DNA from 4 places in the Gracilibacillus thailandensis genome. Region 4 is predicted to be linked to each of the others. Evidence: riboswitches for the same ligand, from Rfam matches in the RefSeq annotation. Region 4 holds a riboswitch; each other region holds the start of a gene.
What was found. A riboswitch is a leader RNA that binds a small molecule or an ion and turns the genes downstream of it on or off. The one in region 4 is predicted to bind thiamine pyrophosphate.
Positions count from the first base shown of each region.

Region 1 (5,536 bases), on a different contig from region 4:
TTAGTATATCTACACTATTATTCTTTTCTTTGACTTTTGTATTAGGAACGCAAGACCCGATGATCGCATACCTTTTATCTTTAATTGCGACTCATTTGATCTTAAATACTTTAGGGGGATTGAGGAAAAGCAAATTTTAGATTTTGATAGTGAATTAGCTGAAAAATAAAGTTCGATTAGTTGTATGTTACTACCCATTTTCCTTCATTGGTAATGGGATTTCTTTTGCCATTGTTTTTAGTACACGGATAATTTACTATCAACTCCCACCAACATTAAGGTATGTCAGCAAATACCATATTTGTGATTCCTTTTTATCAGTATTGATAAGTGGAATTATGCCAAAAGTAATGATAATATAGTCATAAAAACTTAAGCGATATTAAGTTGGCTATCTACAGGGGGATAATTATGCAAAAGCGGTGGTTAGATAAGTTGAGGTATAAAAATATCAAAATTGGAAGAAAATACGGATTTATATTAAGTGTAGTATTGATGTTGTTTATCATTTCAACAGTTATAGTAGGTGTCTTACTAAACAATATTAGATCTGATATACAATCGATGGAAGAAAGTGAAATGAATGCAGTCAATGCTACAGAAATGGCGTCGTTGATTCGTGCTAAGGCAGTCAATTTTTATCAATATATGGAGAATCCATCATCTGAAATAATTGATGAATTTAATGAGTCTAAAGATCAAATAGCAGCGTTGAATGCAGAATTAGAAGAGAGTATGGATACCAACGAACAGAAAGAATTATATCAGCAAGCGGCTGTCTTAGATAAGTCATTTAATAATGAGTTTGAGGAAGTTGTTTCATACATAAACAGTGGAAACGAAAATTTGGCAGCTAGTCGAGCAGAAAATGCTAAAGAACTCCGCTTACAAGCAGTAGAACATATAGATGAATTAAAAGAGTTACTACATAACGAGATGGGGGAGGCTTCCAGTCGAGCAAAAGAAAGTCAAAAGGTGGTATTAACGTCACTGTTCATTGCGATCGCAGTTTCATTAATTATCAGTATTATTCTCATTAGTCTGGTGAACCGGACCATTTCACGTAACTTATCCAAAGTAGTGTCTGTCAGCAATGAAATAGCACAAGGTAATTTGCAAATAGACCAGTTAGATTACCAAGCCAATGATGAAATCGGGCAATTGTCAAGTTCTATCAATAAAATGAGTGACTATCTAAAAGGAATGATCCGACAAGTTTCTGAAGTTTCTGATACTGTCAGTGCACAAAGTGAAGAATTAAATCAATCTGCCAACGAGGTGAAATCTGGAACAGAACAAATTGCTGTCACCATGCAAGAATTGGCGTCTGGTTCCGAAACTCAAGCTGATCTTGCAGGAAATGTCTCTAGTAAAATGAGCGAATTTGTCCAAAAAGTTCACGAAGCAAATGAAAATGGTGAACAAATCCAATCAACATCTACAAATGTACTAAATATAACAGAAGATGGCAGTGAAATGATGAAGTATTCTGTGAAACAAATGGAACGAATTCATATGATAGTTCAAGAAGCTGTAGAGAAAGTCCGTGGTTTGGATGATCAGTCCCAAGAGATTACCAAGCTCGTGTCTGTCATCAAAGATATTTCAGAGCAAACCAATTTATTAGCTTTAAATGCTGCGATCGAAGCGGCACGTGCAGGTGAACATGGAAAAGGATTTGCTGTTGTAGCTGATGAAGTGAGAAAACTTGCCGAACAAGTAGCTGATTCGGTTTCTGATATCACAGGAATCGTCTCTAATATCCAAAATGAATCTGCTAATGTGTCACAATCATTAGAAGAAGGTTATGGAGAGGTAGAAGCAGGTACAAACCAAATCAAACAAACAGGAAAAACTTTTGAACAAATTAATCGTTCTATAAGCGAAATGGTAACTAGTATAAATAAAGTGTCAACAAATCTTTCAGATATGTCAGCTTCAAGTAACGAAATCAATAGCTCAATTGAAGAAATAGCTTCGATATCAGAGCAATCTGCAGCAGGAGTGGAGCAAACTTCTGCATCTTCTCAACAAGCAAGCAGTTCCATGGAAGAAGTATCATCCAATTCCGAGGAATTAGCTAAGTTAGCAGAAAAATTAAACAGTCTAGTACGGCAATTTAAACTATAAATAATCTATGGAAATCCTTGGTTTTGATGAAACGTTTGATGAGTGCAAATCTAATCGTGTTTGCATTTCCAATTATTTGTTAGTATACTAAAAATGGAAACTGAATAATTTAACCATTCGGCTAGGGGAGCATGTAGATGCTGAGAGAGGAAATCGACCCTTTGAACCTGATCTAGTTAAAACTAGCGTAGGGAAGTGGAATTGGTAGTTATATAGATTGTTTGATAAGTCTGTACATTACTAACCCATCTCCCTTCATTGGTGATGGGTTTTTATTATGCAATCTCAAAATTTTACTGGCAACTTTCATGACTTCTCTGGCTACTTCTATTCATTAAAAAGGGAGAGTGTAAAAATGACTACATTGTTTACCGATCGTCTATGGAACAGAGTGGAACCGGTTTGGAATTCGTATCTAGAACATCCTTTTGTAAAAGGATTAGGTGACGGCACACTGGAACAGGAGAAGTTTAAGCATTGGCTAAAGCAAGACTATGTCTACCTGATTGATTATGCAAGGTTGTTTGCGATCGGGAGTTCAAAAGCAGAAGATTTGGATAAAATGGTGACTTTTGCCAAGTTGCTTCATGGTGTTTTAGATGTGGAAATGGATTTGCATCGTAACTATGCTGCGGAATTCGGTATTTCAAAAGAGGAGCTTGAAGCTACAGAAGCGTCTGCGATTACTACCGCGTATACGAGTTATATGTTGAATTTGTCTCAGCGTGGTGGGGTGGAAAATGTGGTTGCATCGGTACTAGCGTGTGAGTGGAGTTATAATTTTATTGGGAAATCACTGGCTAAATGGCCAGGTGCATTAGATGATAATTTTTACAGCAGTTGGGTAGAAATGTATAGTTCTAATGAATTTACCGAATTAGCGGAAGAAACGAAACAATTGATGAATCAAATTGCAGAAGGAAAGCCAGAGCAGGAATTAGCAAGACTTGAAGAGATTGTGGTGAAGACTAGTCAATTTGAATATATGTTTTGGGATATGGTTGAAAAGAAAGAAGATTGGCCGGTGAATGCCGAATGAACAGAGCATTAACCAATTTAGTAGATGATAGACAAGATGAATTAAAGCATATTTTATCTGATCTTATCGGTTTTTCTACTGTTAGCCCTCCTGCTAGAAATACGTCTGATATTCAGAAGTATATAGCGAATTATCTAGAAAAATTAGATTTTCACACTGAACGATGGGATGTCTTCCCGAATGATCCAAATCTTGTCGGGATGAAGAAAGGAACTGATTCTGATACATATAACAGCCTGATTATTAACGGGCATATTGATGTAGCGGAGGTGGGGGATGAATCTAGTTGGACAGTGCCTCCATTCTCTCTTACTGAAAAAGGTAAATATCTGTATGGCCGTGGGGTTTCTGATATGAAGGGGGCTGTTGCATGTGCCTTGTTTGCGACTAAGCTATTACATGAAGAGGGAATTGACTTAAAAGGCGATTTGCAGTTGCAGACGGTAATTGGTGAGGAAGTCGGTGAAGCGGGAACACTTTCTTGTATTGAAAAAGGATATAATGCTGACTTTGCGTTAGTTGTTGATGGCAGTAATCGTGAAATCCATGGTCAAGGTGGTGTAATCACAGGTTGGGTTACGGTTAAAAGTAAACGTGTTTATCATGATGCAATGCGTGCGGAATTAAATGAAACAGGCGAGGGTGCCAGTGCGATTGAGAAAATGACAAAAGTCATCGAGAGCCTGCGTAATTTAGAAAAGAAATGGGCGGAGACAAAGGAGTACCCTGGCTTTAAAAAAGGTACAACTACTATTAATCCGGCTGTTATAGAAGGTGGGCGCCATGCAGCTTTTGTTGCGGATGAATGTCGCCTTTGGATTACGGTTCATTTTTATCCTCATGAAGATTATCGCATTGTTTCGCAAGAAGTAGAGGAATATCTCCATCAATCACTTAAAGACGACTTATGGTTTGAGAATAATCCGCTTCATTTTGAATGGGGTGGAAAATCTATGATAGAAGATCGTGGTGAGATTTTTCCTTCTGCAGAGATTGATCCAGAGCATCCAGCCATTAAACTTCTCGAAGAGTCACATCAGGATATCGAACAGGTAAAGCCTTTTGTTGGTATGTCGAAGACTGTGACAGATGCTGGGTGGTTTAGCGATGCAGGTATACCAACCGCGATTTATGGTCCAGGTAAATTACATGAAGCACATTCAGTTGATGAAAAAATAGAACTAGAAGAGTTGATTCAATTCACGAAGACATTGTTAACGTTTATTCCGGCTTGGTGTAATACCAAGAAACAATGAGCTAAACAAGTATATGTCAATTACAATAGAATCCTTATTATATATAAAATTACCCTGCTTAACATGGAAGTTTACAAATGATAAGCAGGGATTTCTTATTCTAATCAAGTATTCTATCAACTCGACAAATGCTTCTGAAGAGTCTAAGCAGACAAATAAAATGAAGATTTATTTATAAGAAATAAATCGTTATAATGGTGTGGTGCAAAATTTAAAGTTGGCAGGTGGATTTATTTCATAGCCATTGGAAGGAAGGCAAGAAATTGACCGAACTTGATATTTATTTATTACTTATTTTGATCGTTTTTGGATTTTTGTCTGGTTTCATTGACTCTGTTGCGGGAGGTGGTGGGCTTATCACATTGCCGGTATTGTTATCAACTGGAATGAATCCATCAGCAGCTGTTGCTACGAATAAACTGGTAGGGACGATGGGGTCTTTTACGAGTGCCTTCGTATTTTTAAAGTCGGGAAAACTAGATTTATCATCTGTCTATAAGTTATTTCCACTAGTTTTTATTGGGGCAATGATTGGGGCTTGGACAGTGCACTTGATTGACCCTGAAGTATTAAAACCACTGATGCTGATCATGCTTGGTGTCGTAGCATTTTATACTGTGATCAAAAAAGACTGGGGCAGTATTTATGCAGAGAAGAAACTAACAAATCGTAATTTTATTATATTTGTCATTACCATTTTTGTAATTGGGTTTTATGATGGGTTTCTTGGACCAGGTACAGGTTCATTTCTCATATTTGCTTTTTTAATCATCGGTGCGGATTTTATTAAAGCAGCAGGAAACGCAAAGTTTTTGAACTTTGGAAGTAACATTGCAGCATTAATCATGTTTATCTTTTTAGGTGAAGTAAACTATGCATATGGATTTCCGATGGCTGTTGCATGTATTGCAGGTTCAGTGTTTGGGGCAAGGTTTGCTATTAGTCGGGGGAGTGGTTATGTCCGTGCTATATTTATAATCGTAACGTTCTCGCTTTTAGCAAAAAATTTATATGATGTATTCTGGTAATCTAGCTTTCGAACGATATATCTGGAGTATGACAAAGGCTTTCGTGAATAGGAGTACTTCTGATTTGGAATAACTCTCATGTA
Region 1 is NZ_WJID01000051.1:3,463-8,998, reverse strand. It holds gene GH715_RS14805 (methyl-accepting chemotaxis protein) at 412-2,130, shown strand; TPP riboswitch at 2,244-2,341, shown strand; gene tenA (thiaminase II) at 2,486-3,169, shown strand; gene GH715_RS14795 (acetylornithine deacetylase) at 3,166-4,425, shown strand; gene GH715_RS14790 (TSUP family transporter) at 4,689-5,453, shown strand.
Region 1: it holds a riboswitch for thiamine pyrophosphate, as region 4 does, so the genes downstream of both, tenA (thiaminase II) here and GH715_RS09130 (ABC transporter substrate-binding protein) in region 4, are expected to answer to the same signal.

Region 2 (5,536 bases), on a different contig from region 4:
CGATCAATGTTAACGTGCCAACCCCTGCTCTTGCTAACATTTCCGCACTGCTTGAACCAAGTGCACCAACACCAACAATGACGACATGGCTTTCTTGTAATCTTTTTTGCCCTGTTTCACCAATAGGATCGAACAGCATTTGACGATGATAACGATTATTCACCAACACTTATCCCTTCCTTTGGACTGCTTGCCACCGCATATTCCTTCTTCGCAATCCGACCTGCTTCAAAACCTAGTCTGCCAGCTTCCACTGCTAACTTCATCGCTTCAGCCATCTTGACAGGATCATTGGCACCAGAAACAGCTGTATTGAGAAGAACACCATCTGCGCCTAATTCCATTGCATAGGCAGCATCTTTCGGCGAACCAATCCCTGCATCAACAATTACAGGTATACTAGCTTGCTCGATAATAAATTGCAAGTTTAATGGATTAATAATCCCTTGCCCAGATCCGATTGGTGATGCACCGGGCATAATGGCATGTGCGCCTAGCTCCTCTAACTTTCTGGCAAGTACCACATCATCAGACGTGTATGGCAGTACAGTGAAACCGTCCGCAAGTAGAGTCTCAGTCGCTTTTAACGTTTCTACCGGATCAGGCAGTAAGGTTTTGTCACAACCGATTACTTCTACTTTCACCATATCACATAATCCCGATGCATCTGCTAATTTAGCGATTCTGACCGCTTCTTCTGCATTTTTAGCACCAGCGGTATTGGGAAGAAAACGATATTTCTTTAAATCTATTTTTTCGAGAAAATTCGGTTGGTCCGGATCAAAAATATTCATCCGACGCACCGAAAAAGTCAGTACCTCTGTTTCTGATCCATCTACTGCCTGTTTCTGGATATCATAGTTTGGATATTTTCCTGTTCCTAAAAATAATCGTGATTGAAATGTATCATTACCTACTTGTAGCATTATTTTTCATCCTCCTCCAACAAAATGGACAATTTCCAATCGGTCACCTTCTGAAATTGCCGTTTCTTTATGTTTTTCCTTTTTTAAGATGGTTTGATTATGCTCCACAATTAATGATTTCTTCTCCAAACGTAATTCTTGGATTAACTCTTCAATATTAGTGATCCCTTCACTAACTTCTAATGGATCACCATTTACGATAATCTCCAAAATCAACCCTCCTTTTGTGAGCCTTCACTTTAAACAGATAGAAGGCTTTCTCTTCTCAAGGAAAATGTATCTAAATAGATTGGATCGACTGGTTTTCCTTCGATCATATCTGCCATAAATAAAGCAGTTTTAGGCGCCAGTAATATACCATTACGATAATGTCCTGTTGCAACATATAATCCTGATACATCTGGTACTTCGCCTAAATAAGGAAAACCGTCTTTCGTTAAGGGACGTATCCCCGCCCAAACCTTCTCTATCGTTGCCTGGTTTAATGCAGGGAGTATCTGTTTGGCACGTGATAACAAATGCAGGATACTTGCTACTTTCACCTCTTTATCCGTTTGATTTGGCTTCGATGTTGCGCCAATAATGATCCGGTTACCTCTTTTCGGAACAAGGTAACAGCCTTCTGTAAAGATCGTTGATTGAATCAGAGGCTTTGTTGTCACAACAGACAGACATTCTCCTTTTACAGGTGTGAGTTCTTGCATGTACCGAGAAAAATGTGAGCTCTTAAATCCACAAGTGATAATGATCCTGTCAGCAGTATACGTTTTTTTATCTGTCTTCACACCTGTCACTTTACCGTTTTCGATGACGATATCGTCTACCTTCGTCTGTTCCATTATGACCGCACCATGATGTTCAGCAGCCTTCGCAAAGCCTTTCGTTACGTGAGGAGCAGATACTTGCCCTTCTCTTGGACAATAAAGAGCTGCATAAAAATCGGTTGTCATTTCTTTTTCCGGGATACTCCCTGGTGAGATCACCTTCGCCTCTGCTCCTTGTTCTGTTTGAAAGCTAGCAATTCGTTTTAGCGTATCCAGCTCATCTTGATGATAGACAAGCTTTAAGGCACCTTTTTCGATTAATTGAATGTCCATACCACTTTCTTGCATCAGTTCTTCCGCTAAATCAGGGTATAATTCCCTGCTTTCTTTAGCAAATTGAAATAACGGTGAATCCTGCTCAAACTCCATCTGCACACCGAGCATGCCGGCTGCTGCACTGGATGCCTCTGCAGCAATTTTATTTTCTTCTAGTAGCAAAACCTTGTAACCTCTTTTACTTAACTGGTAGGCAATCGAAGCTCCCATTACTCCACCGCCAACAATGATCTGATCATATAAATTATTCAAACTGTTCCTCCTTCCTCGAATCGAACACTTGACGATAACACTTTATTGCTTCGGTAGGATCTTCGGCATCCCATACCCCTGACATAATCGCAACACCACTAGCCCCCACCTCTTGTACTTGGTTCATATTTTGTTCCGTAATCCCGCCAATTGCGATGACAGGAATAGAAACGTTTTTGGTGACATCAGCTAACGCGGTAATGCCTCTTGGCTCGAGACCAGGTTTAGAGTTACTTGAAAAAATATGCCCATAGATTAGAAAATCTGCACCATTATGTTCTGCCGTAATGGCTTCCTCCAAGGAATGGACGGACTTACCGATACGGAGTGCCGGAAACGAGCGCTTCACATCAGCAACCGGAATACTATGATAGGCAAGCTGTACGCCACAGCATTTTTTTATCGATGCTACATCTACACGGTCATTAATAATGATCCGTTCAGCCGGAACACCCGCTTCTAGCAAAAAATCAATCATTTCCAAGATTTCTTTCGCCGTTTTGGTCTTTTCTCGCAGATGAATATAATTTATCTGAGCAATCTGTTCCGATACAAGCTGCATATGTTGTTCTGTCAATCTGCCATTTGAAATAAGGTGTATTCCATGCATTGTTCCTACTCCTTTTTTTCTAGAGGAAGTGAAAATAGAAAAACCACCCATCCAGCATGGACGAGTGGTATGTATCGAAAGCTACAATTTGGTTGCTTTTCTACCACTTCCCTCCGCTGGTGTTAACCAGATCAGGTTCAAAGGGTCCGAAGATTCGTCTCAGCCAAATGGCTCCCCTAGTGTTCTTACGTATTATTTTTTCTTATATGAAAAGGATAACATAGTATGACATAATCGCCAATAAAAAATTTTCCATTATTATGTTTAATCATTTTCACTTAAGGGTAGATATATAATGGAGATGATCAATAGAAAGGATGTTGAAAGAAATGGCACAAAGAGATGAAAAATTACAAGCTTTAATTGATGGATTAAATGAGGATTTAGCAAATGAATATGCGGCAACAATCATGTATACGTATCATGCATCTGTTGTTTCAGGATTATATCGTTCTTTCTTAAAACCTTTTTTTGAAGATGAAATAAATGATGAGATCGGACATGCTTTATACTTATCTGACAAAATTAAAACATTAGGCGGTACACCAACTACAACACCAGCAAAAGTTGAACAATTAACAGACGTTCAAGACATGTTAGAAGCTACTCTTAAAGCTGAAACAGAAACGATTGAGCGCTATGAAAAAAGAAAACAACAGGCAGATGAGCTTGGTTTGACAGAACTTGTTGTGAAATTAGAAGATATTATTGCAGATGAAACAAGCCATAAAGAAGAAACAGAACGACTTTTGTCAGACAAGAGCTTTCAATAACTCGTTAACCCCTTTTTTTCATATATAGAAAAAACAACTTCCACCAGGAGGTTGTTTTTTTGTCTCTTTTCTTGATTCTCATGAAAAGGAAATGCTAGTAATCTATGATATAATAGAAAGAAAAGCTTCTGTGAGGTGAGGATATGAGGGACACTTTATTTGAGGAAATTGATGGTTTGTACGATGAAATGGTGGAAATGCGTAGGTTTTTACATCAATATCCTGAGCTTTCCTTTCAAGAATATAAAACAGCTGCATTTATTCAGGAGCAATATAAAATATTAGATATTCCATATCAAGCAAATGTCGGAGGAAATGGTGTTGTAGCCACTTTAAAAGGGGCTAAACCTGGTAAAACCGTGGCATTACGTGCGGACTTCGATGCACTACCTATTCAAGATGAAAAAGATTTGCCTTATAAATCCAAAAACGACGGTGTGATGCATGCCTGTGGACACGACGGACACACATCGACATTACTTGCTGTAGCCAAAGTACTCAAGAAATATCAAGAAGAACTGGCGGGTACCGTTGTGTTTATCCATCAGCACGCAGAAGAGCTTGCCCCTGGTGGTGCTAAACCAATGATTGAAGCAGGAGTATTGGAGAATGTTGATGTCGTTTACGGTACACACCTTTGGACCAATACCCCATATGGAATCGTTCAGACATCGCGAGGAAACTTTATGGCTGCAGCAGATCACTTCACCATTGAAATAAAAGGAAAAGGTGGCCATGGAGCAATGCCACACCAAACGAAAGATCCGATTGTAGTCGGTTCACAACTTGTAACGAATCTACAGCAAATTGTTTCAAGACGGATTGATCCATTAGAAACAGCCGTCCTATCGATCGGGCAATTTCATGCAGGTGATGCGTACAATGTTATTCCAGATGTAGCGATGATTGATGGAACGGTACGCACCTTTAATCCGGATGTACAACATTTTATAAAAGAGGAAATCGAAAAAGTGATAAAAGGCACATGTATTGGCTATGATGTATCCTATGATTTTGATTATGCCTACGGATACAGACCCGTTGTCAACCATGCTGAGCATGCTGAAAAGGTATTAGCTGCTGCCGAACAGGTGAAAGAAGTAGAGAAGGCTGAAATGATTGTACCTAGTATGACAGGTGAAGACTTTGCCTACTATTTAGAAGAAAAACCTGGTGCTTATTTCTTTACAGGAGCCCAAATCGAAAATGGCTTCGTGCCACACCATCACCCTCTATTTGATTTTGATGAGCGAGCAATGAAAATAGCAGCCAAAACATTAATAGCTGCTACGTTGAATGTAAATAAATAAGTTAATAAAGAAGTTTTCAAGTTACCAAAACGTGAGCATCATTTTATTTTTGATGCTCACGTTTTTGGTCTAGATAATTGTTGCTGTTCCTTGGAAAAGTATCATTCCTCCGTGGATAAAGGCAACTATCCCAAGAAGAACATGGGTTATCCAAGGAACAGAGCTAAATATCCACGGAAGAGCGCGCGTTATCCAAGGAAGGGCGGTATCGATCCTTATTTACTTAGTGAATCCGTTCGGCTGTGTATCCTTCTTCCTCCAAAATCGAACGAATATGAGGCTCTTGTAATAAATGAAGACTACCTACCATCACAAAATATGTATCTGCTTCATCCTCTTCTAGAAAGCGAACGATTTGCTCAGCCATATTCTGATTTCTGTCATCATTGATTGCTTTCATAAATGCTTCGTTTTCTTCTTGCATTTCCGAGGAACCGCCCTCTTCTTCAGACAATACTTCAAGCAATTCTTCTTCATCACCTTGCTCATACGTTTCAAACAGTTCCTCCATTTGCTGTTGATACTCGATCACAGTTACTAAGGAAGATGCCAACATTGCCTCTTG
Region 2 is NZ_WJID01000006.1:64,745-70,280, forward strand. It holds gene GH715_RS03100 (ThiF family adenylyltransferase) at 1-163, opposite strand, end outside; gene GH715_RS03105 (thiazole synthase) at 156-926, opposite strand; gene thiS (sulfur carrier protein ThiS) at 933-1,136, opposite strand; gene thiO (glycine oxidase ThiO) at 1,166-2,278, opposite strand; gene tenI (thiazole tautomerase TenI) at 2,271-2,888, opposite strand; TPP riboswitch at 2,980-3,076, opposite strand; gene GH715_RS03125 (ferritin-like domain-containing protein) at 3,218-3,661, shown strand; gene GH715_RS03130 (M20 family metallopeptidase) at 3,805-4,971, shown strand; gene GH715_RS03135 (TraB/GumN family protein) at 5,195-5,536, opposite strand, start outside.
Region 2: it holds a riboswitch for thiamine pyrophosphate, as region 4 does, so the genes downstream of both, tenI (thiazole tautomerase TenI) here and GH715_RS09130 (ABC transporter substrate-binding protein) in region 4, are expected to answer to the same signal.

Region 3 (5,536 bases), on a different contig from region 4:
TAGCAGGCAAACTGATGAATTGCATATATGCTACATACCATCCAGCAACTGACCCTGAGAAATCATTGGAAATCAATATTTCAGCTAACCATGAAATCGTTACATAAAATAAAAAGGATTGTAATCCCATAAAAAGCGTGACTTGCCAGGCAACAGGTGAACGCAATAATTGCACAGTGCTCGGTTCGTATAGTTCCTTATCTTCTTTAATGGGTGCTTTGTTCATCGCGATAAGCCAGACAACAATACCGATAATCACGAGTAAACTCCAACTAGCTAATGACCATTGCCATCCAAGTTCAGCAGTTGTTGTAAGTGGTACACTGAAACCTGAGGCTAATGCGGCGAAAATGGACATCGATGTGGTATAAACACCTGTCATTAAACCGATTTTCTCAGGGAAATTACTTTTAATCAGACTTGGTAAAATAACATTAATGATCGCAATACCGACACCGATTAATATGGTACCGACAAATAATAAGGTAATGGATGCTGTGGAGCGAATCCAAATACCAATCAATAATGTGATGAGCCCATATAATAATGCTTTTTCATTAGTAGTCCGATTGGCAATCCGCGGTGCAATGGGTGACATAAAAGCAAAGGCGATGAGCGGCAAACTGGTTAAAAAGCCTGCACTCCAATTGCTGATCGATAAATCTTCACGGATGATGCCGATGATAGGACCAACTGAAGTGATTGCGGGTCTTAAATTAAAGGCTAACAGAATAATACCAATGATAAAAAGAATCGTATAATGCTTTTTTGTTAGGTGTGGTCCTTTTTCCATTTTTTCACCTTATTTCTATGTTTTTATTAACAAATGTCATACAAAATATGCTAAAATAAGTAAGAAACTATTAGTAAAATTCGCATTATAATAGAATAACATACATAAAGTAAGACTTCCATTAGCGGGGGTCTTATGGATGGTTCGCACCGTGGATCAATCACAAGTGAAAGTTAACTATGATGAAAGAAGGTCTACAATGGAGAATAAGGTCGTTAAAGAATTACTATCATGGTTGAAGGCGTTGTTGGTTGCTGTTATTATTGTGCTTCTGTGTCGGCACTTTTTGATTACTCCTTCCGTTGTGAAAGGCGAATCGATGATGCCGAATTTAGAAAATGGCGACCGGATTATTTTGAGTAAGATCAGCAGTATCGATCGTTTTGATGAAATTGCCTTCAAAGCACCGGATTCAAATGATAATTATGTTAAGAGAATAATAGGCTTTCCCGGTGATACGATCGAAATGAAAGATGACAACCTATATATTAATGGGAAGCTCTATGAAGAGACGTATCTTGATGACTCCAAAGCAGCACTGTCTGATGGTCAAAAGCTGACAAATGATTTTACACTGAAAGAATTAACTGGTAAGGAACAAGTTCCTGAAGGGAAAATATTTGTTTTAGGTGATAATCGGAGAGTTAGTAAAGATAGTCGTGAATTTGGCTTTGTAGATGAAGATGCTGTTATTGGAGATGTTAAAATGCGTATATGGCCAATTGAATCATTTGGAATCATTAAATAGGTACGGCTAAACTTGACAATTTAGCGTATCCGTGTTTTATTGGTAATAACTTCATAATAGAAATTCCGCTAGGGGTGCTGCATGAGCAGCTGAGATAAGAATGTATTTCTTGATCCCTTTGAACCTGAACTGGTTAACACCAGCGTAGGAAAGTGGAGTCGGATGGTGTGTGAACGACATACACCTCATTTTTGATATGGACTATTCAAAAGCCGCTCCGCTACCCGCGAGCGGCTTTTTATTATGGAAATATATATTTTCTGGAGGCAGGAGAAATGACATTTAGTCAAGAATTGCGTGTAGCAGCAGATGATATTTACCAAGGTATCTTTGAACACCCTTTTGTAGTTGGAATTGGAGAAGGAAATTTGCACAAAGAAGCGATCATTCACTATGTGAAAGCAGATTTTGAGTATCTCAATGCGTTTATGAACATCTATGGTATCGCCATCGCCAAAAGCAACACTAGAGAAGACATGACATATTTCTATGAAAAGATCGGTTTTATCTTGAATAGTGAAATTCATCCACATCATAATTTATGTCAGGTCGCAGGCGTTGGTTACGATGAGTTGCAAGGATACCCTTTGCCACCGACAGCAAATCATTATGTAGCCCATATGAAAAGTGTCGCACAACAAGGAAGTATAGGGGAATTAATCGCAGCATTGTTACCTTGCCCCTGGACATATTTAGAGATCGGACATTACTTAAAAGAAAAGTATCAACCAACGGAAGAACATCCTTTTTATGAGTGGATTACATTTTACGCCAAAGAAGATACAGCATCAGTGACAACGGAGCTTTGTGAGCGTTTAGATAAATGGGCAGAACAAGTGGGAGAAGAAGAGAAACAGAAAGCTAAATTAGCTTTTATTAAAAGCTGTCAGCTAGAGTATTTATTCTGGGAAATGGCTTATCAGGTAGAAGAATGGCCGTTTTCATTAGCTGGAAAGGGGAAGTAACATGCATAAAGTAGCGTCAGCACTCACAATAGCTGGAACAGATCCTTCGGGTGGTGCAGGAATTCAAGCGGATTTAAAAGTATTCCAAGAACAGGAAGTTTACGGAATGAGCGTGATTACTTCCGTCGTAGCGCAAAACACGCTAGGTGTTCAGGATGTACAGCATTTAAGCATTGATTTTATTGAGAAACAATTAGACGCCGTTTTAACGGATATTCCACCACAAGCAATGAAAACAGGAATGATCGCTACTGTGGATATGATGGAATTAATAGCTAAAAAATTAGCAAATACGAATATTCCTTACGTGATTGATCCGGTTATGGTGGCCAAAAGTGGTGATTCATTAATGGATGAGAAATCAAGACAGGTCATTCGCAATACGTTAATTCCGCATGCTACAGTGGTGACGCCAAATGTACCAGAAGCAGAAATTCTAGTAGGTTTCGAGATTCACGATAATCAAGATGCAGAAAAAGCGGCGAAAGTAATCGTTAATGAACTTGGTGCGAAGGCTGCGGTTGTCAAAGGTGGTCATTTAGAAGGAGCAGCAGTAGATGTTCTATATGACGGTGAAGATTTCTACTATCTAAAAGCCGACCGTTTTGAAACGAAGCATACACATGGTACAGGTTGTACCTTTTCGGCTGCGATAACTGCCGAATTGGCAAAAGGTAAGCAGATAAAAGATGCGGTAGTTATTGGTAAGGACTTTATTACCGATGCTATTCAATACCCTCTCGAATTAGGTAATGGACATGGTCCGACTAACCATTGGGGCTACAGGCTAAAAAGTTTACCTGGACAAAGGGAGGTATCTAAGTGAGGCATTTAATTGAAAAAGTGAGAAAGCAGCAACCATTGATTCATAATATCACCAATCAAGTCGTCATGAACTTTACAGCAAATGGTTTATATGCTGTCGGTGCAGCACCAGTGATGGCTCATGCTAAAGAAGAAGTAGAAGAAATGGCGCAAATGGCAAGTAGCCTTGTTTTAAATATTGGTACATTGACTAAGGAACAAATTGATGCGATGATTTTGGCCGGTAAAGCAGCCAATCAAGCAGGTGTTCCTGTTGTATTAGACCCGGTTGGTGTAGGTGCGACTACTTTCCGTACAAACTCAGCTAAACGTATCTTGAAAGAAGTCAACGTAACATGTATTAGGGGTAATGCTGGAGAGATTGCCAACTTAGCGGGTGTGGAGACCGAAGTTCGTGGTGTCGATGGTTCAAGTGATACTGATATTCAACAATTAGCCAACCTGGCTTTTAAGACATTACAGGTTCCCTTAGTGATTACAGGGGAAGAAGACGTGGTTATTGATCGGGATACGAGAGTTAGTGTCTCTAACGGACATCCCCTCCTAACTAAAGTTACCGGTACAGGATGTCTGTTGTCAGCTGTTATTGCGGCCTTCTTAGCGGTGAGTGATAATGTTGTGGAAGCAGCAACAGATGCGCTTAGCTATTATGGAGTAGCTGCAGAAAATGCCGCAGATCAGCAGGGATTTCCGGGCAGTTTTCAAATAGCGTTTCTGGATCAATTGTCTGAAGTGGATGGAGAAACAGTCAACAAGAAAAAACAATTAACTAGGAGTTCCTAAATGATGAAACGTGATTTATTGCAAGTATATTTTATTCTTGGAAGTAATAATACGGAACAAGATCCTTTATATGTATTGGAAGAAGCATTGAAAGGCGGTATAACCCTTTTCCAATTTCGTGAAAAAGGACATGGTGCGCTAGCAGGCGAAGACAAAAAGCAATTAGCCATAAAGATGAAAAAGCTTTGTCATCAATACGATGTCCCTTTTTTAGTAAATGATGATGTAGATTTAGCGTTGGAAATAGAAGCTGATGGCGTTCATGTTGGTCAAGAGGATATGTCGATACAGGAAGTGAGAAAAATAGTACCTTCAGATTGGCTCGTTGGTGTGTCATCAACAAATGTTCAAGAAGCAGTACAGGCAAAAAATGATGGTGCTGACTATATTGGCGTAGGTCCTATTTTTAGCACCGATACCAAAGCTGATGCTAAAAAACCAATCGGAGCAAAAGGATTACAAGAAATCAGGGATAGGGTAGGAGATCTGCCGATTGTAGCGATTGGCGGTATTCAATTAGGGCATGTGATCGAGCTAATGCGGGCTGGTGCTGATGGCGTTTCGATCATTTCGGCAATTAGTCTATCTCCTAATCCCGAGAGCGTTGCAGCAACTTTCTACATGCATACGAATTATTTTTCTAAAGAGCAATAATTCGATAATGTAGGGTTAAATTTGATACACTAATATTATCATACTAAAAGGAGGTAATATTGTGCGTCTTGAAAATAAGAAAGTTATTGCTCTAGTGGACGAGGATTTTGAAGATCTAGAATTATGGTACCCTGTCCTACGTTTGCGTGAAGAAGGTGCAACAGTGCATCTTGTAGGGAAAGAGGCTAACCAAAAATATATTGGGAAGTATGGTGTTCCAGCAGAGTCTAAATATGCCTTTTCTGATATTAATGCAGAAGATTATGACGGTATCCTTGTGCCAGGTGGATGGGCACCAGATAAATTAAGAAGATTTCCGGAAGTATTAGAAATGGTCCGTTCTATGGATCAGGCCAAAAAACCAATTGGTCAAATTTGCCATGCAGGTTGGGTGCTGATTTCTGCGGGTATTTTACGCGGTAAGAAGGTAACAAGTACACCAGGCATCAAAGATGATATGACTAATGCAGGTGGATTATGGAGTGATGAACCGGTTGTAACAGATGGACACCTTATCTCTAGCCGCCGTCCACCAGATTTACCTCCATATGTGAAAGCATACGCTGACTATTTAGCTAATCAGTAATCAAACTTGATCTTACAGGGATTTCCTTGTAAGATTTTTTTGTAGTATAGGTTTTATATAGATAATGATTGTATTGCTATAAAGTTGAATAGGAGATTTGATGCATGGATATTGTATGGTGGATATTAATTATCGTTATGTTTGTGTTGGCATTTGTGGGGATTATTTTCCCGATTATACCG
Region 3 is NZ_WJID01000083.1:9,033-14,568, forward strand. It holds gene GH715_RS19040 (CynX/NimT family MFS transporter) at 1-793, opposite strand, end outside; gene lepB (signal peptidase I) at 993-1,541, shown strand; TPP riboswitch at 1,602-1,709, shown strand; gene tenA (thiaminase II) at 1,817-2,506, shown strand; gene thiD (bifunctional hydroxymethylpyrimidine kinase/phosphomethylpyrimidine kinase) at 2,508-3,332, shown strand; gene thiM (hydroxyethylthiazole kinase) at 3,329-4,114, shown strand; gene thiE (thiamine phosphate synthase) at 4,115-4,768, shown strand; gene GH715_RS19070 (type 1 glutamine amidotransferase domain-containing protein) at 4,830-5,354, shown strand; gene GH715_RS19075 (DUF456 domain-containing protein) at 5,459-5,536, shown strand, end outside.
Region 3: it holds a riboswitch for thiamine pyrophosphate, as region 4 does, so the genes downstream of both, tenA (thiaminase II) here and GH715_RS09130 (ABC transporter substrate-binding protein) in region 4, are expected to answer to the same signal.

Region 4 (5,536 bases):
TTTGTTAGCACCTAACCATTCCGAGATAACAGCCCCCATCACACTATAGGTAGCGGAAATTTTTAGTCCGGAAAACATTTGTGGAACTGCATGAGGCAGTTCCAGCTTAGTGAAAATTTGTTTCTTCGTTGCACCAGCCATTTTCATATAATGAATTAATTCCGGATTTGTATGTCTTAATCCATCGATTGTTGATACCGCAACCGGGAAGAAACATACTAATGTAATAATTAATAGTTTAGGTGTAACACCAAATCCAAACCAAATAACAAGTAAAGGTGCGAGTACAATAATCGGAATGTTTTGCGACATAATCAGCAATGGATAGAGTGCTTCACGGATTTTAGGCAATAAATGAAGCATAATCGCAATGAGTAAACCTACACTTACACCAATGGCAAATCCGCTCACAGTTAAAAATACAGTTGATAGGATATGATGCTGATAATCACTCCAGCCATTAATCGCCTCTTGCATAATGATAGTAGGTGCAGGAAGAACCCAGGTCGGAATAGCTAATATCCGACTGGACAATTCCCATATGATTAAAATACTGACGATCACACTAACTGGTAAAAAAGACTTTCTAAACATAGAGCATGCTCCTATTGGTTTACTGGACACTTTTCCAATTAACGATACTTCTTCGTCAATTCACTCATGGAAGCTTGTTGATCTTTATGAGAATAAATCTTCACTTGTGAGATCACACTTGGACAGTCTAACTCATGCATACGTTGATTCATCTTTTCGATAACAGATAATAACGTTGCCAGTTCACCCTCCATTGTTGTTTCTAATGGATGAACTTGATAGTTGACACCTGCTTGTTCGATAATCTTGATTGCTTCATCAACAAAAGGGATGGAATCTTCCCCATTAGGTGTCTTCGGAATGATTTGTACACTAACTAATGCTTCAGCCATTCATACCCCTCCATTATTATTCTGGTAAAAATTCGTTTGTATATGCTGCATCAACGTCTAGCTCGCGTTCTAGTAGGTCATTTTCGAACATGAATTCTGCGTAATTGCTCCAGACTTCTTCTGATTGTTCGCCCCATCTATCCGCATCATCTTGATATCTTGGTGATATCCATTCCTGACTAGCATGTACTAATTCTTCGTCTAAATCTGGTTGCGCTTCTATTAAAATGTCAGCTGCTTCTTCTGGATTGTCGATCGCATCCTGATAACCGCGACTAACTGCAGCCATAAATTTTTTGATTGTTTCTGGATTTTCTTCGATCATATCTTCATTTGTGGTAATAACTGGTGTGTAGTAATCTAGTTTTTCTGAATAGTCCGTAAGATAGATCATATCAATTTCCTTACCTCGAAGTTCTGCCTCGATTCCAGTCCAGCCATAGTAAATCCAAGCAAAATCTACATCACGTTCTACTGCTGTGAAAAAGTCGGTATTACCCATATTTACGATATCAACATCTTCGACAGATGCATCTTCCTGTTTCATTAACGCATCAATAACTGCCGATTCAACAGGAGCACCCCAACCACCATACGTTTTTCCGGCAAAATCTGCAGGTGATGTGATTTCTTTTTCCACTGGTGCGGCGAATCCGGAAGTATTGTGTTGGATTACTGCTGCAATCGAAACGAGTGGAATATCTTGTGTGCGAGCTTCTGTTACTTGTTCTTGATAACTGATGCCAAATTCCGCTTGACCTGAAGCAACAGTTTGATCTGCTCCAGCTTCTCCTGGCATAACAATTTCTACATCTAATCCTTCATCTTCGAAATATTCTTTTGATTCCGCAACATACAGCCCGGTATGATTAGTGTTGGGGGTCCAATCTAATACTAAGGTAACTTCTTCTAATTCTTCTGGTGTGCTTTCTTCATTCCCGCAACCTGCAAGTATAAACATACCTATTATGGCAAATAAAATTTTTTTCATAATGACTCCCCCTATTTTTTATCTTTTTAGCGGAACATATAAGAAAGCGCCCTAGACTTATAGCCTAGGGCGCATATAGATATCTCATCTCATATGTTCCCTACGCTGGTGCTAACCAGATCAGGTTCTAAGGGTCAGCATCTTTACGGATACAGTCTCAACCGGCAACACCGGTCCCCCTACATTTCATATAATATTGCTACCTTCTACTTTGACATAATTCGTGTTTTTCTTCAAGTTTTGACCACTAAAAAAACGAACCTCTAATAAGAGAGATTCGTTTTTTTATTATTATCCATGAATTTTACTTGCTACTTCAACGACACGTTTTGCCTGATGTTTAACCGCATCTTGAACATTTTCGACCATAGAGCCGTCTTCCTGGCTTTGAGTAACACTTGTACCATAAGGGTTTCCGCCAGCTGCAAAAATGGAATCATTCGAATACCCTGGAGGAACGATGATAGCACCCCAATGCATCATAGATGTATAAAGACTTAACACCGTTGCTTCCTGTCCACCATGGGGATTAGAAGCTGAAGTCATCGCACTTACTACTTTGTTAACTGTCTTACCTGATACCCATAGACCACCTTGTGTGTCAATAAATTGCTTCATTTGGGAAGCAACATTTCCAAAACGAGTTGGCGTACTGAAGATGATAGCATCTGCCCATTCTAAGTCTTCTGTTGTTGCAACAGGAACATCTTTAGTTTCTTCCACGTGCTTTTGCCAGCCAGGATTTTGAGCAATCGCTTCTTTTGGTGCTGTTTCAGCAACTCGTACTACTCTTACTTCTGCTCCTGATTCTTTTACTGCGTCTGCTGCCCAGTTTGCTAATTGATAGTTTATACCTGTGGAACTATAATAAACTACTGCTACTTTTACCATATTGATAAAACTCCTTTTCTTATCAGATATTATTGGTTTGCCCCGTTTAATAAAATCTATGCATTTTATCTCGAAACTGAGACTTTTATAATTTACCACGTAATTATCTCAGTTTCAAGGTAAATGATTTGAGAAAAACATGGAGTGATGCGCTCCATGTTTAATCAAATGTTAAGCCTGTCTCAACCAATGTATTATAACGGATCACATTTCCTACTTCCTGATAATCAAAATGAATGATTGCTTGTTTACCATATAAAATAATTTCCCCTTCTGGAGCCATCATGGTCATCGTCATTACAGATTGTGGAGTACCCTCCCGTATTTTTGTTATGATCTCCTCTTTTTCGGATTCGTCAGTTGTATCTAATACAACCTCCTCACCTACGATCACCTCAACACGGTGATAGATGTCTTCAGGAACTATCATATCTTTAAAGGGTAGATTTGCGATCTCTAATACTCCAGTGTCGTTATCACAACCTGTTAGTTCAATCATAATGTTTTGATCATCTGTTAAGTAATATTCTAATTGTTGACAGGATACTTCACCTATTGTTTCTACTTCAACAAAGTTATCTTGCGTTGCATCTTCTCTTACGGTATACTCTCCATTCTGAAAAATAAAAGTATCAAACACAGAGCTACCTTCAACTGTAATGTTTACCCCTCGCATGGTGGCTTCTTCATTGTTTTCTGTTTTTTGAATAAATTGTTCCAAAGCGACTAAGTTTATCGTTTCATCAGGTGCAATGACCATATCATGTTCTTCATCAACGATCCGTTTTATGGCAATTGCACTACTTTGTCCTGGATAGGATTCGGCAACTGCACCATGAGTGACTTGAACTTTTTCACCTCTCATAAGTGAATTAGCCATGCTATCTTCTATATCATCGAGGCTGAACCTAATTGCGTTCCCTGCCTCTTCATGCTGTTATGGATGGAACTCAGAAATGCTTGGATCTAATCGATTCTCGACAACTAATACACTATTGTCCCCTATGTTAGCGACATAACCTTCCATCACATTTTGCACATCATCTTGTATTTTATTCCCGTTATCCAAATTTGTACCACAAGCAGTTACGAATAATAGCGTGATAATACCGAGTACATATTTCAACACAATCGCCTCCCTTTTTCTATTAGTCGTTGCCCTTTGAAAAAGGTTACACTATAAAAAGGTAGCGACTGGTTAGAAGGATATTTATCTGAAACTACAAATACTACAATCCTGTTTTAGTGTTACCACTCGGGACAAATATTAGTTTCAGTTATTTTCCGGTGAAAGATCCATTTGCCAATCAATTAAGTAAAAAGGACTTTTCTTCGAATATAACCAATGTTGAAAATATTTGTAGTTTTGTTCAATAAATTTTGTATCATAGTTAATTGCTTGGATTTGTTGACCTAAACTGTAACCATAAATAAATTCAATCCAATTCTGATACCCTTGCTGTAATAATTTAACTGCCTGTATAGCTAATTGATCTGCTTCTTGTTCTGATAAATATCCGAGCCGTTTGCCAGCAGTAATCAATAATAAGTATTCCGTCATGTCAATTGCTACAATTCCTCCTTTAGGAATACGGTACATCTGCTTTATTAATAATTGATAAAGCGGATAATGCTCTCCATCCTTGGGCATGATACGCATCTGTTCTTCTCGATCCTCGGGTGGGGTCATCTTGATCGTATTAAGAATACGCTGAAATTCATATCTAACTCCTGTATCCCATAACCAATCCAATTGCTCTTTTAGCTTTTTACCGTTCGAGATATTTCTCATTTCCAGTTCACTTTTTAACTGTCGTTTTGATGTGGAATAAAAAGAATGACTAAAATATGTAAAATGCTCGCGCCGATACCGGAAAGAAATGATCGTATTAACTAGTTTCTGTAAACTCATCTTCTCACCATCCTAGAAAAATCCGAAATCTTTTAATCACCATAGCCAAAACAGTACACAGAATACAGCAATTAATCAGCATGTAGATATATACATCAAAAGGTAACGTATCACCTATTAGCTCTAAATGATCTGTTTGTAAATACTTATCTTCGACAATGAAAGCTGGTGCCTCTTGGTAAAAGGGTGGTAAATGTGCGTTAAATGAATCTTTGATTGCTGTTAGAGCTTGATCGGGAAAATGATTCCACTCAGCATTTAAGACTATGGTTTTAGACTCATGGTAAGACGTGTCCTCTACCTTTTCTTGAAGTGTGAATGGAACCGCCACATCATCTACATACCCGACATAAACAGCCAAAGCATTTTTTCCTAACAAGCGCTCCATGTCTTTTACTTCTGATAATTTAAAAAATCCTGTCTGCTCTTTTCCTTCTATTGTTCCAACTGTTTCATATAATCCTGTATGTGTAGCATCTTCTATGGTAACATTTACAAGTTCATCCTGATTATCTACCGTTTCCCGTAACAGTTCCATTGTGTCTGCCTCGATAATCTCTTTGGATTGAAATCCATTTTTTATCCAGTCAGTATAGGAATAACCTGTATATTCTTTTACTGTTTCACTTATAGAAATTTGGAACAGGATCGTCATAACTAATAAAATTCCAATTCTCCAAAGAGGCAACAGCCTTTTAGAATAACGGATTATTTCTTTTAATGAAAAAGGATTAGATCTCTTATTTTTTAATTGTTCTGCTAATAAAATTGCTTCGATGTCATATTGATCTTCAGATAATATCTGTTCTATCTCGT
Region 4 is NZ_WJID01000024.1:17,649-23,184, reverse strand. It holds gene GH715_RS09140 (ABC transporter permease) at 1-594, opposite strand, end outside; gene GH715_RS09135 (thiamine-binding protein) at 633-926, opposite strand; gene GH715_RS09130 (ABC transporter substrate-binding protein) at 943-1,917, opposite strand; TPP riboswitch at 1,998-2,108, opposite strand; gene wrbA (NAD(P)H:quinone oxidoreductase) at 2,209-2,808, opposite strand; gene GH715_RS09120 (DUF4362 domain-containing protein) at 2,969-3,688, opposite strand; gene GH715_RS09115 (hypothetical protein) at 3,746-3,934, opposite strand; gene GH715_RS09110 (DUF1266 domain-containing protein) at 4,082-4,720, opposite strand; gene GH715_RS09105 (J domain-containing protein) at 4,725-5,536, opposite strand, start outside.